Regions from separate parts of the Mesorhizobium sp. L103C119B0 genome, predicted to be linked through region 1. Evidence: predicted binding sites of a transcription regulator. Region 1 holds the regulator's gene; each other region holds the start of a gene.
What was found. Region 1 encodes LexA, which represses DNA repair genes until DNA is damaged. Its sites were predicted from a motif close to TGTTCNNNNTGTGTTCNG; they were not measured.

Region 1 (4,185 bases):
GACAAAGCGTTCGCGCATGGAGCGCAGCGGATCGGCGGCATCCATTGCTTCGATTGTAGCGAGATCGGGTGTCGTGCTCATGATCCGGCGCCCCTCCATGGACAAACGCGCGCGGCGGAGCCTGCCGCCCAAACATGCCGGCGATCTTGAGTGGTCGCCCTTGAACTGTCAAACATTATATATAATTCACCCATTGAAAGGCTTTGATATATAATGATCCGCCGAGCGTTTATGTCTGATGGATCACGATGCTGGATGACGAGCAGACCTCGAAGACGGAAGCGGCCTATCGCCTGCTCAGGCGCGATATTCTTGCGACCCGGCTGGCGCCTGCCGCGCCGTTGAAGCTGAGCACGCTGCGCAACACCTACGGCATCGGCTGGACGCCGTTGCGCGAGGCGCTGTCGCGGCTGGAGGCGGAACGGCTTGTGACCGCCATCAGCAACCGCGGGTTTGCGGTCGCTCCCGTCTCTCGGGCGGAGCTCGAGGATTTGGCGCGTGCGCGGCTGGTGGTCGAACTGCCCCTGCTGGTGGAATCGATCGAGGAGGGCGACCGTGAGTGGGAAGACGCGGTCGTTGCCGCCCACTATCGTCTCTCACGGTGCGGGTCTGTTCTCGACGATCCATCGGATGATGCGGTCGACGCGTGGTACGAAAAACACGATGCCTTCCATGCGGCGCTGCTCAGTGCCGCGACATCCAGCTGGCTGCTGCGCTTCAATGCGACGATTTCCGACCAATTGCATCGCCATCACCGCTTTCTGGGTCTGGCCCCGACGCTGCGCGCCGCCGCCGGCCGCACGGATGGCCACCGGAAGGCCGTGGCGGCCCTGCGCGACGCCGTGGCGATCGAACACCATACCGCCCTGATGGAAGCGGCCCTCGATCGCGACGTCGAACGTGCGAAAACTCTGATGACCGCTCACATCGGCTACACGCTGCAGGTCTATGCCCAGAGTGAACCCGGCGCGGATGCTGCGCAGCCCCGTCCGAAAAGGAAGCGGCGATCGTAGCCGACGACGCAGGGCACTTTGTCTTCGTTTCACCCCGTTGCCGGCCAACGACTACGAGCGCCGCTCGCGGTGCCGAACGTCACGCTGAACAAAACGTCAACACATTCATTAAACTTTAAAAGGTTGCGGAACACAACTGGAACAGATAGTGTTTGTTCTGGGTTTGTTTTTTCTGATTCTGGTTTCAGAACCCCTGGGGGCCGCGATGCTGACGCGCAAACAACATGAGCTTCTGATGTTCATCCATGAACGCCTGAAGGAGAGCGGAATCCCGCCGTCCTTCGATGAGATGAAGGAAGCGCTTGACCTCGCCTCCAAGTCCGGCATCCACCGCCTGATCACGGCGCTTGAGGAGCGCGGTTTCATTCGCCGGCTGCCGAACCGGGCGCGCGCGCTGGAAGTGCTGCGGCTGCCCGACTCGATCGCACCAGGCCTCAATGCGGCGAGGAAGTTTTCGCCGAGCGTCATTCAGGGCAGTCTTGGTCAAACCGGCCAAGGGCAAGGCGGCCAAGGACAAGGCGCGTTGGGCCAAGGCGGTCTCGGCCGCCAGATCAAGCCGGGCTCGCCGTCGCGTTCGATGTCGGCCGGCAATGACGATGCCGTTTCCGCGATTTCAATCCCGGTTATGGGACGCATCGCCGCCGGCGTGCCGATCGACGCCATCCAGCATCAGACCCATTCGATCTCGGTGCCGCCCGATATGATCATGGGCGGCGAACACTACGCGCTCGAGGTCAAGGGCGATTCGATGATCGAGGCCGGCATTTTCGATGGCGACACGGTCATCATCCGCAATGCCGACACAGCCAGCCCCGGCGAGATCGTGGTGGCGTTGGTCGACGATGAGGAAGCGACCCTGAAACGCTTCCGCCGCAAGGGCGCCTCGATCGCCCTGGAAGCCGCCAACCCGGCCTACGAGACCCGCATTTTTGGACCGGACAGGGTGAAGGTGCAGGGCAAGCTTGTCGGATTGATCCGGCGCTACTGAGCCGGCTTGGGTTTGTACTTTTCACGCTGGTTGTAAGGCGGCAGGCCGCGCGCTTCGCGGGAGAAGCGGCGTTGCTCGTGCCAGGGGCGATACGGCTTGTCGACGGCGAAGCGGATGGTTGGCGCTGCAGCTGCCGATTGCGGATCGAAGAAGACGGCGGCGCTGCCGTCGCGGGCCAGCTGTTTCTTCGTCACGACCAGCACCAGCGGGTTGCGGCACGGATTGTAGGCGGTGGCGTCATCGATGACGATCAGGCTCGCGAAGGCACAGGCCGGCCGCGCCGTCTTGCGGTCTTTCGCAAGCGCTACAATGGCTCCGGAAGGGTGCCGGGCGATACAGAGATCGCCGGTGCAATAGAAGGGCGAGCCGGGCGGCAGATCGAGCGGATCGAGATCGAACCGCGTATCTGTTGCCTCGAAAATCTCAGGTGGGATAATGGTTTCGGCCCGCAGCGCCCGTTTCCAATTGTCCGTGGTGAATTCGTTGGAGCGTTCGCGGTTGAGGGCGAGTTCGCCGCCACCGATCGGCATGGCCACCAGATGCGCATCCTCGGATATGAGCACGTCGGGCGTAAGCACCTGCGGCACCGTCAACAGGCCGGCCAGCGCGAAAGGCACGGCCGCCAACCTGAGCCAGGTGGTGGCCATGGTGGCGATGACGAGGGCGACCGCCACCAACAGCACCGAGCGGATGGAGATCAGCCCGACGGCGTCGACCGGCGAGCGCTCGGAAATCCAGGCCGATATAGCGATCATCGCCATCAGACCCTTGCCCATCACATAGAGGAACGGCCCGTCGGCGCCGAACGGCATCGCCAGTGCGCTGAGCACGGCAAAAGGCATGACGATCAACGAAACAATCGGCATCACGGCCAGATTGGCGATCAGGCTGAGCGGCGACACACGCTGAAAATGCCAGATGGCGAACAGCAAGGTTGCACTGCCGGCGATGATCGAGGTCATGGCGAGGCCGCCCATGGCCAGCGCGAATTTTCGCGACAGGAAGCCGACGAAGGAGCGCTTTGCCGGCGGCGTTCTCACCTTGTCGGCGCGGTAATCGGCCCAGCCGGCATAGGCGCCGACAAGGGCGGCGGTGGCGGCAAACGACATCTGGAAGCTGGGACCGACCACCTCGTGCGGCGACACCAGGATGACGGCAATGGCGGAGATCGCCAGATTGCGCATGGTGAGTGCGGCGCGATCAAACAGCACGGCGACAAGCATGACCGCCAGCATGATGAAGCTGCGCTCGGCGGCAACCACGACGCCTGAAATAACGAGATAGGCGGCGATCGAGACAAGCGCTGCCGCGGCCGCATATTTCTTCACCGGCCGGCGCGAAGAGAAAACGGGAAACAGCGCAAAGGCGCCACGCAGCAACGCCATGATGGTGCCGGCAACCAGCGCCATGTGCAGGCCGGAGATGGAGATGATGTGGTAGATGCCGGTGCGCCGCATCGCTTCGTTGACCTCGTCCGGGATGCCAGCGCGCACCCCGACAATCAACGCCGCGGCAATCTCGCCTTCGGCGCCGCCGATCTTGCCCCTGATATGGTCGGCAATGTTTTCGCGCGCGTTCTCGATTGCCGAGGAGAGCCGCGCGGCCAGCGGCGGCGGTCCCTGCGTAGCAATGGTTTTCGGATTGCCGAGAAAGAAGCCGCTGCCGCCGATACCAGTGAAATAGCTGTCGAAGGAGAAATCGTAGCTCTCCGGCCGCACCGGACCGGTCGGCGGCAACAGCCTGGCATAGCCGGTGATCAGGGAGCCGGCGGTCATATCGGCGGGAACGGTCCGCGCCGAGAGCCTGACCCGCTCCGGGGCGTAGCGCAGCTTGGGGTAAGCGGTCGAAACCACGTCAAGCGTCAGCCTGATGCGCCCGCTCTCCATCTGTTCGAGACTGACGACGCGGCCGGTCAGCCGTGTCTGGATCTCGGAGCCGAGCATCTGCGTTCCGGCGCGCCAGGTCTCGACCTTGGCGGCGACGACGCCGAGCGCGCACAGCATCGCGGCCATGCAGAACAGATGCGTCCTCGGCCGAGGTCGCGTGGCGACAGCGCAACATGTCGCCAGCACCACAATGGCGATTGGCTGCGCAAAGCCGGGCTCGCCGGCCAGCGAGAAATAAATGATGACGCCGGCCGCCAGGAAAACCGGCACCAGCAGGAAGGCGACGCCCCGGTCGAGC
Region 2 (4,185 bases), on a different contig from region 1:
GGCGCCGGCACTTCCTTGATCGGGATGATCGGCTCGCCGCTGCGCCGGTCGAGCACGTAGAGGTCGCCCTGCTTGGTCGGTCCAACCAGGCCCGGAACGACGCCGGCAGCGGTGGTGATGTCGACCAGGGTCGGCTGTGCCGGCACATCCATGTCCCAGAGGTCGTGATGCACGGTCTGCCGCACCCAGCGCACTTGTCCGGTGGCCAGATCGAGCGCGGTGATCGAGGAGGAAAACTTCTCGACATTGGCGCTGCGGCCCATCCCGAGCTGGTCCGGCGTCTGGTTGCCGAGCGGCACATAGAGCAGGCCGAGCTTCTCGTCGGCGCTTGCCGTCGACCACATGTTGGGCGAGTTGTGGGTGTAGGTCTGGCCTGCCGCCAGCGGCGTTGTCTGGTCCGGATTGCCGGAATCCCAGTTCCACACCAGGGCGCCGGTGTCGACGTCGAAGGCCCGGATGACGCCGGACGGCTCTTGCGTCGAATAATTGTCGTTGACCGCGCCGCCGATGATGATCTTGCCGCCCGCAATCAGCGGCGCCGAGGTCGAGTAATAATAGCCCGACTTCGGATACGGCATGTTGGTCAACAAATTGAGCGTGCCGGCTTCGGCGAAGGACGGGCAGACCTGGCCGTTGGCGGCGTCGAGCGCGATCAGCCGCGCATCCGAGGTCGGCAGATAGACGCGCGTCGCGCAAGGCTGGCCGGCGGCGATCTTGGCATCGGCATAATAGGACACGCCGCGGCAGGTCTGGTGCTGGCGGTCCTTGTCGAGCTTGATCTTGGGATCGAAACGCCATTTCTCCTTGCCGGTGGCGGCATCGATGGCGATGGCGAAATTGTGCGGCGTGCAGATATAGAGCGCATCGCCCACCTTCAGCGGCGTCACCTGGTAGGTGGTTTCGCCGACATCGTCCGGCCCTTTCACGTCGCCGGTCTGGTAGATCCAGGCCGGCTGCAATTTGGCGACATTGTCGGGCGTGATCTGGTCGAGCGGCGAATAGCGCTGGCCAAATTGCGTACGGCCGTAGAAATGCCATTCGCCCGGAGGCACATTGCCGCCGAGATCGGCAGTCGGCGTCACCTTGTCGGCGCTGAGGTCGCCGGCGATGTCCTTGGGATCGGCCGTCATCGAATAACCGGCGACGGCGAGCGATGCGAGCACGGCCAGAATGAGCGGCGCGCGCGCGTCGGGGCCGATCAGGCCCCGCCTTGCCCAAGGCGTCAGCAGCCACAGCGCCAGAAGCACGATGATGCCGCCGCGCGGTCCGAGTTCCCACCAGTCGAAGCCGATTTCCCACACCGCCCAGGCCAGCGTGCCGAGCACGATCGCCGCGTAGAGCCAGAGCGCCGTCGATTTGCGCCGGAAGAGCAGCCATGCGGCGATGAGGAAGGCGAGACCGGTGACGACATAGTACCAGCTGCCGCCCAGCATCGCGAGCCAGACGCCGCCGCCGCCAAGTGCGAGGCCGATGAGGAACAGGATGAGGGAGGTGATGACGACAGCCAAGACGATACTCCTTCGACTGATGCGCTTTGCAGCGCCTCACGGGCAGCCGCCCCTGCCCTGTCGCCAGCTTTCTCCCCCAGGCCGCGTGTGTCAAGCTGGCCCTGCCAGCATAAGGCGAGAGCAAACGCTCGACTTCATTCCGCTCCCACGCTGCAGCACCTCCACGACATTGTCGGGCGTCGGGACGATGAAATTCGCACTGCGCCCCAGAATCTCACTTTCAAACCAGAACAAAACGTAGACACTTCTGGTCTTTCGCTCCCGAATCACTACATTCGGGGGAGATGTCCGGCTTTGCGGAAGACATGCCCTTTTTTGACGAACCCAATGCGCGGCCCGCAGCCCCGTCGGGCATAGCTGCGCGCGCCATGGCGGCCCGCAGCGGCCCCAACAGCGCGCCCGATTATCTCAACGGCCTCAACCCCGAGCAGCGGCTGGCGGTGGAAACCACCGAAGGCCCGGTCCTGGTGCTGGCCGGCGCCGGCACCGGCAAGACCCGCGTGCTGACCACCCGCATCGCCCATATCCTGGCCACCGGCAGGGCTTTCCCCTCGCAGATCCTGGCGGTGACCTTCACCAACAAGGCCGCGCGCGAGATGAAGCAGCGCATCGGCCATCTCGTCGGCGAAGCCGTCGAGGGCATGCCGTGGCTCGGCACCTTCCACTCCATCGGCGTCAAGCTCTTGCGCCGCCACGCTGAGCTGGCCGGGCTCAAATCCGATTTCACCATCCTCGACACCGACGATGTCGTACGGCTGATCAAGCAGCTGATCCAGGCCGAAGGCCTCGACGACAAGCGCTGGCCGGCCAAGCAGTTCGCGCAGATGATCGACGGCTGGAAGAACAAGGGCCAAGGCCCCGCCGACATTGCCGAGGGCGACGCGCGCAGCTTCGCCAACGGCAAGGGCCGGGAACTCTACAAGGCCTATCAGGAGCGGCTGAAGACGCTGAACGCCTGCGACTTCGGCGATCTGCTCTGCCACCCGATCCGCATCTTCCGCGCCAATCCGGACGTGCTGAAGGACTACCACAAGCGCTTCAAATACATCCTCGTCGACGAGTACCAGGACACCAACACCGCGCAATACATGTGGCTGCGGCTGCTGGCGCAAAGACCTACCTCCCCCTCGATGGGGGAGGTCGCGCCGCGTAGCGGCGCGAGTGGGGGTGGCAGCGCCGGCGCCAGTCACCCCTCCCCGCCGCTTCGCGGCGACCCTCCCCATCCAGGGGAGGGTAAAGCGCGCTCGGCCAAAGGCCGCATGCCCGACCGGGCGTCCGAGCCGTTGCGAGGGCCCGCGCCGGCAGGCGCGGAACAGCCCGTGAGCGTGAATATTTGCTGCGTCGGCGACGACGACCAATCGATCTATGGCTGGCGTGGCGCCGAGGTCGACAACATCCTGCGCTTCGACAAGGATTTTCCCGGCGCCACCATCATCCGTCTGGAGCGCAATTATCGCTCGACCGCGCACATCCTCGGCACTGCCTCGCACCTCATCGCCCACAATGAGGGCCGCTTCGGCAAGACGCTGTTCACCGAGAAGGTCGCCGAGGACGACGAGAAGGTGCATGTCCACGCCGCCTGGGATTCCGAGGAGGAGGCGCGCGCCGTCGGCGAGACCATCGAGACCTACCAGCGTGCCAAGCACAAGCTCAATGATATGGCCATCCTGGTCCGCGCCTCCTTCCAGATGCGCGAATTCGAGGATCGCTTCGTCACGCTCGGCCTCAACTACCGCGTCATCGGCGGCCCGCGCTTCTATGAGCGCATGGAAATCCGCGATGCACTGGCCTTCTTCCGCGTCGTCGCGCAGGGCGCCGACGACCTCGCCTTCGAGCGCATCGTCAATGTCCCCAAGCGCGGCCTGGGTGAAGCCACCATCCGCCAGATCCACGACACGGCGCGGAGCTTGCGCATCCCGATGCTGGAGGCAGCCGCCAAGCTCGCAGAAAGCGACGAGCTGAAGCCCAAGCCCCGCGCGGCCTTGCGCGAAGTGGCGGCCAATTTCGAGCGCTGGCAGAAGGCGCTGGAAACCACGCCGCACACCGAACTCGCCGAGACCATTCTGGAGGAGAGCGGCTACACCGACATGTGGAAGAACGACCGCTCGGTCGAGGCGCCGGGCCGGCTGGAAAACCTGAAAGAGCTTATCCGCTCCATGGAGGAGTATGAATCGCTGCGCTCCTTCCTCGAACATGTCGCCCTGGTCATGGACGCCGAGCAGAACGCCGAGCTTGACGCCGTCAACATCATGACGCTGCATTCGGCCAAGGGCCTCGAATTCGAGACCGTGTTCCTCCCCGGCTGGGAGGAAGGCCTGTTCCCGCACCAACGCGCGCTGGACGAAGGCGGCCGCTCCGGCCTGGAGGAAGAGCGCCGTCTCGCCTATGTCGGCCTGACCCGGGCCAAGAAGAACCTGCATCTGTGGTTCGTCTCCAACCGCCGCATCCACGGCCTGTGGCAGTCGACCATCCCGTCGCGCTTTCTGGACGAACTGCCGGAAGCCCATGTCGAGGTCGCCGAAAGCGGCAACTCCTATGGCGGCTACGGCAATTCCTATGGCGGCGGTTCGTTCGCGTCGGGCCGTGGCGGCCAGGGCGCAGGGCGGCAGAACCCCTACGGCGCCTCGCGCTTCGACAATGTCGGCGCGGAAAAATCCGGCGCCTTCTCCAACACCTA
Region 3 (4,185 bases), on a different contig from region 1:
GGCCGCCTCGTAAACCAAGGCAAAGCCGGCCAAGTGCTGCCTTTGTCAGGCAGAATGGCGGCTGCGCCTTCGAGAGGTCATTTCCTCCGGGTCGTCGGGCGGATAGTCTGTCGCCAAGTCAAGACGGAAGAGATCCAATGAGCGCGCACCGCGGCGGCTGCCATTGCGGCAACATCCACCTGACCCTCGAAACCGGAATTGAGCCGTCCGAGATGGAGATCCGCGCCTGCCAATGCGCCTTCTGCGTCCGGCATGGCTCACGCGCCGCCGCCGATCCGCAGGGGCGATTGATCGTCGCGGTCGAGGACGAGGCCCGGCTGCACCGATACCGGTTCGGATTGCGCACCGCCGATTATCTCATCTGCCGGGACTGCGGCGTCTATGTCGCTGCTGTGACCACCGACGGCGAACCGAGAGCGATCGTCATCGTCAATGCGCTGGATGACCGGCCGCGGTTCAACCGCGAGCCGGTCCCAATGGACTATGATGCCGAGAACAAAGAGGGTCGCATTGCCCGGCGGCAAGCGCGCTGGATGCCGGTCGAGATCCGCTCCGGCCTCAGCGGATGACCGGTTCGCCGTGGAAGCGGCGGCGCGAGGGCGGCGAGACGCCGAAGCCGACCTCCATCATCAGCCGTGGCGTGGTGGACGGCACGGTGCCCATGTGGAAGCCGAACGGGTCCTCGACGAAGCCGAGGCCGGCCTCGCCGGTCAGCGTGACCGGGCTGTCGTCGCCATAGACCTTGAGCACGTCTTGCGCCGGATGGCCGACCAGCAGCGTCAACTGGTGCTTGAGGCTGCGCCTGTTGTGGCTGCCTTTGACATAGACATGCGGGCCGGTGCCGGCATCGCAGGGCTTGAGATAGAAGAAGAATTTCAGCATCCGCCAGTCGTCGAGATCGAAATGATATTTGCCGAGCGAGGCAAGGTTCTTGTCGGCGTCGGAAGCCTCGCCGGTCGGAAAGCTCCACCAGATACGCGTGGTGATCAGCTTTGCCTGCCCGCCCAGATAGTGCTGGGCGATGTCGAGCAGCAGCGGGTCGTTCTGGATGGCGAGTACCGCCTTGCAGCCGAGGATGCGCTCGAAATAGTGTCCGCTGAGCAAAGAGCGGCCGAACCGCTTCTCGGCTTCTGCGTGTTCTCCGGGCATGAATTCGAGCCGGCGGTCGAAATTGCCGAAGCACGGCGTGCTCTGAGCAAAGCTGGCGATCTCTTCGTGGATTGCCTGCGGAAGGACCAGTCCGGAGAACAGGCCATCGGTGCGCAGCGCCGCGAGGATCGACTTGAGGTCGACGCCCCTGAACATCGTAGCTCCGGCACTCTGCGCGGGGCGCGCGGCTTTGGCGCCAAGCCAGTGCAGCTTGCGCGCCGGCATGGTGCGGGCAAGCACGAACATCGGCAGCCATGCGGGATTTTCGCGCAGGTCGGACAGATAGGTCGGGATACGCACCGCGATGCGGCGGAGCAGGCTGCCGTTGCGGGCAATGGCCTCTAGACTGGGGGCGCCGGATTTGTCAGGGGACGAAAGGTTCATCGGGGTCCTCAGATATGAACGGCAGCAACGATGACGCGGCGCTTGCTTACCGCTCCGGCACTACCCAAACCCCGATATCCCGCATCAACGGAATGCTAATCCCGCGTCAGCTTTTGTGCAATGCACAATAGGTTTTTGCGGCGAAAAAGCCGGACGGCGCAGCGGACAGTGTCAATTCCGGGGGGACGCCGACGCTGCCCCTCATCCGCCCTTCGGGCACCCTTCTCCCTGGGAACGGGGAGAAGGGAGAAACATCACTTCTTCGGCGCCAGCCAGATTTCGGCGTCGAGCCGCCTGGTGGCGAGACCGCGCGCAAGGGCTTCGGCGCTGTGCGCGTTCTTCGACAGGGCAGCGGCCTGGCGCTTGCTGATGACCAGCCCTTCGGCCAGCGCCCGGTTGCCCGAAAACACCCGTGACAGGAACGGCGTGCGGCTGCCGCGCGCACGGGAAAAGCGCGCCGGCATGGTTTGCCGCGCCGTGTGAGCGACGACGTCGTCGATCCAGCCGTCGGCCAGCCTTGCGCCCGGCTCGAGAAACAGCAGCCAGTCACCCTTCGCCTGCCTGATTCCCGCGCCGATGCCGCCGGCCACGAAGTGGCAGCCGGCATGATCGGCAACCCGATGCGTCTGGTCGGTCGAGCCGGTGTCGCAGACGATGACATCGCGTACCACGCCCTCGACCGCGCCGCCGATCAATGAGGCGAGCGTGCGGGCAAGGCCTTCTTCGTCATCCCGGGTTTCGATGAGAACGCTGAGCATTTTTAGCCGAATAGCGGAAAGCCCGGCGCAGCGCCAGTTTTGCATGGTCCAACTAAAAAGTTCTTGATTTGTTCTCATCAGCGAAATAGGATTATTTTCATGAACAGAGCGATTCGACAGCCAGCCGACAGTCCTTGGGAAAGGGCCAAAATGGAACATATCGTGCGTGCGGACATTGCTGCTTTCGGAGCAGGGCGAGCCGAGATGGCCAATGCGATGATCGAACAGAGCGGCATGCGCGTCCGTCCGGATCGCAACCGCGGCCGTTCCGCTGGCATCAACCCGTCCGGCCGGTTCGAGCCGGTCAGCCGGCATGTGTTCGACGACGGCTGGAATTCGCTGGAGGAATTGCCGCCGTTCAAGACCGAAGTGCAGGTCGAGAAGCCGCGCACCATCATCACCCGCAACGAATCGCCCGACATTTCCTTCGACCGCTCGATCAACCCCTATCGCGGCTGCGAGCATGGCTGCGTCTATTGTTTCGCCCGGCCGACGCATTCCTTCATGGGCCTGTCGCCTGGGCTGGATTTCGAAGCGAAGCTGTTTGCCAAGCCGGATGCGGCGCGGCTGCTCGACAAGGAACTGTCGAAGGATGGCTATCAGCCGCGCACCATCGCCATCGGCACCAACACCGATCCCTACCAGCCGATCGAGAAACAATACCGGATCATGCGCGAGATCCTCGAAGTGCTGGAGGCGCGCGGCCATCCGGTCGGCATCGTCACCAAATCCCATCTGGTGACGCGCGACATCGACATATTGTCGCGCATGGCCGAACGGGGCTTGGCCAAGGTGGCGTTGTCGGTGACGACGATGGACCGCATGCTGGCGCGCACCATGGAGCCACGCGCGTCGACGCCGACCAAGCGGCTTGAGGCAATCCGGCAGCTTTCCGATGCCGGCATCCCGGCCTCTGTCATGGTGGCGCCGATCATTCCCGGCCTGACCGACCAGGAGATGGAGCGCATCCTCGATTCGGCACGCGCCGCAGGCGCCCGCGAGGCCGGCTATGTCATCCTGCGCCTGCCGCTCGAGGTGGCGCCGATCTTCAAGGACTGGCTGCTGCGCCACTATCCCGACCGCTACCGGCACGTGATGTCGCTGATCCGTTCGATGCGCGACGGCAAGGACTATGATTCGGAATGGGGCAAGCGGATGAAAGGCGCCGGCCCCTATGCCTGGCAGATCGGCCGGCGCTTCGAGATCACGGCCAAGCGGCTCGGCCTCAACGCCGAGCGGCGCACCCTCCGAACCGACCAGTTTGTCGCCGCCGCCAAGGCGACCGAGCAGCTGATGCTGCTCTGAGAGTAGCGCCTGCCCTGCCCTCGTGGTTGGCAGGCGACCCAAGAATCCCGTCCGGCCTGTCCCCCGGCCTGCAGACGGTGCCCTCCCGGTCTTGCCCCACTCGACCCTGGAGGGACTTGCGGAGAATCGGAGCCGATGCGAACCTCGCCGCAACATGGCTCGCGCGCGTTCCGATTCTCCGCTTCTTTTAGAAATCGTCGAAAAGCCCGACTTCTCCTTCGAGACGAAGGCGATGGCTGAAGGCCTGTGGCCGGTGGCAGGCATGGACGAGGCCGGCCGCGGTCCGCTGGCCGGGCCGGTGGTGGCGGCGGCGGTGATCCTCGATCCCGCCAACATTCCCGACGGGCTAGACGATTCCAAACGGCTCAACCATTTGCAGCGCGAGGCGCTGTTCCTGAAAATCCTGGGGTCAGCGCTCGGCGTGTCGATGGCCTCGGTCAGCGCCGAAGGCATTGACGGCAGCAATATCCTCAAGGCCAGCCTGGAAGCCATGCGCCGCGCCCTTGCCGGCCTGCCGATCCAGGCGAAGCTGGCGCTGGCCGATGGCCGCGATGTGCCGCCGGGCCTCCTCTGCGAAGGCCGCGCGCTG

Region 2: the regulator LexA is predicted to act here: its motif matches at 1,735-1,752, upstream of X728_RS140150 (UvrD-helicase domain-containing protein).
Region 3: the regulator LexA is predicted to act here: its motif matches at 2,350-2,367, upstream of X728_RS165545 (PA0069 family radical SAM protein).

What each region holds. Positions count from the first base shown of each region.
Region 1 covers NZ_AYXE01000011.1:120,439-124,623, reverse strand. The annotation lists gene kynU (kynureninase) at 1-81, opposite strand, end outside; gene X728_RS147515 (GntR family transcriptional regulator) at 249-1,013, shown strand; gene lexA (transcriptional repressor LexA) at 1,219-2,001, shown strand; gene X728_RS147525 (ComEC/Rec2 family competence protein) at 1,995-4,185, opposite strand, start outside.
Region 2 covers NZ_AYXE01000022.1:28,825-33,009, reverse strand. The annotation lists gene X728_RS140145 (glucose/quinate/shikimate family membrane-bound PQQ-dependent dehydrogenase) at 1-1,508, opposite strand, end outside; gene X728_RS140150 (UvrD-helicase domain-containing protein) at 1,793-4,185, shown strand, end outside.
Region 3 covers NZ_AYXE01000001.1:101,554-105,738, forward strand. The annotation lists gene moaB (molybdenum cofactor biosynthesis protein B) at 1-13, shown strand, start outside; gene X728_RS165560 (aldehyde-activating protein) at 138-569, shown strand; gene X728_RS165555 (hypothetical protein) at 559-1,533, opposite strand; gene X728_RS165550 (glycosyltransferase) at 1,788-2,291, opposite strand; gene X728_RS165545 (PA0069 family radical SAM protein) at 2,442-3,596, shown strand; gene X728_RS165540 (ribonuclease HII) at 3,751-4,185, shown strand, end outside.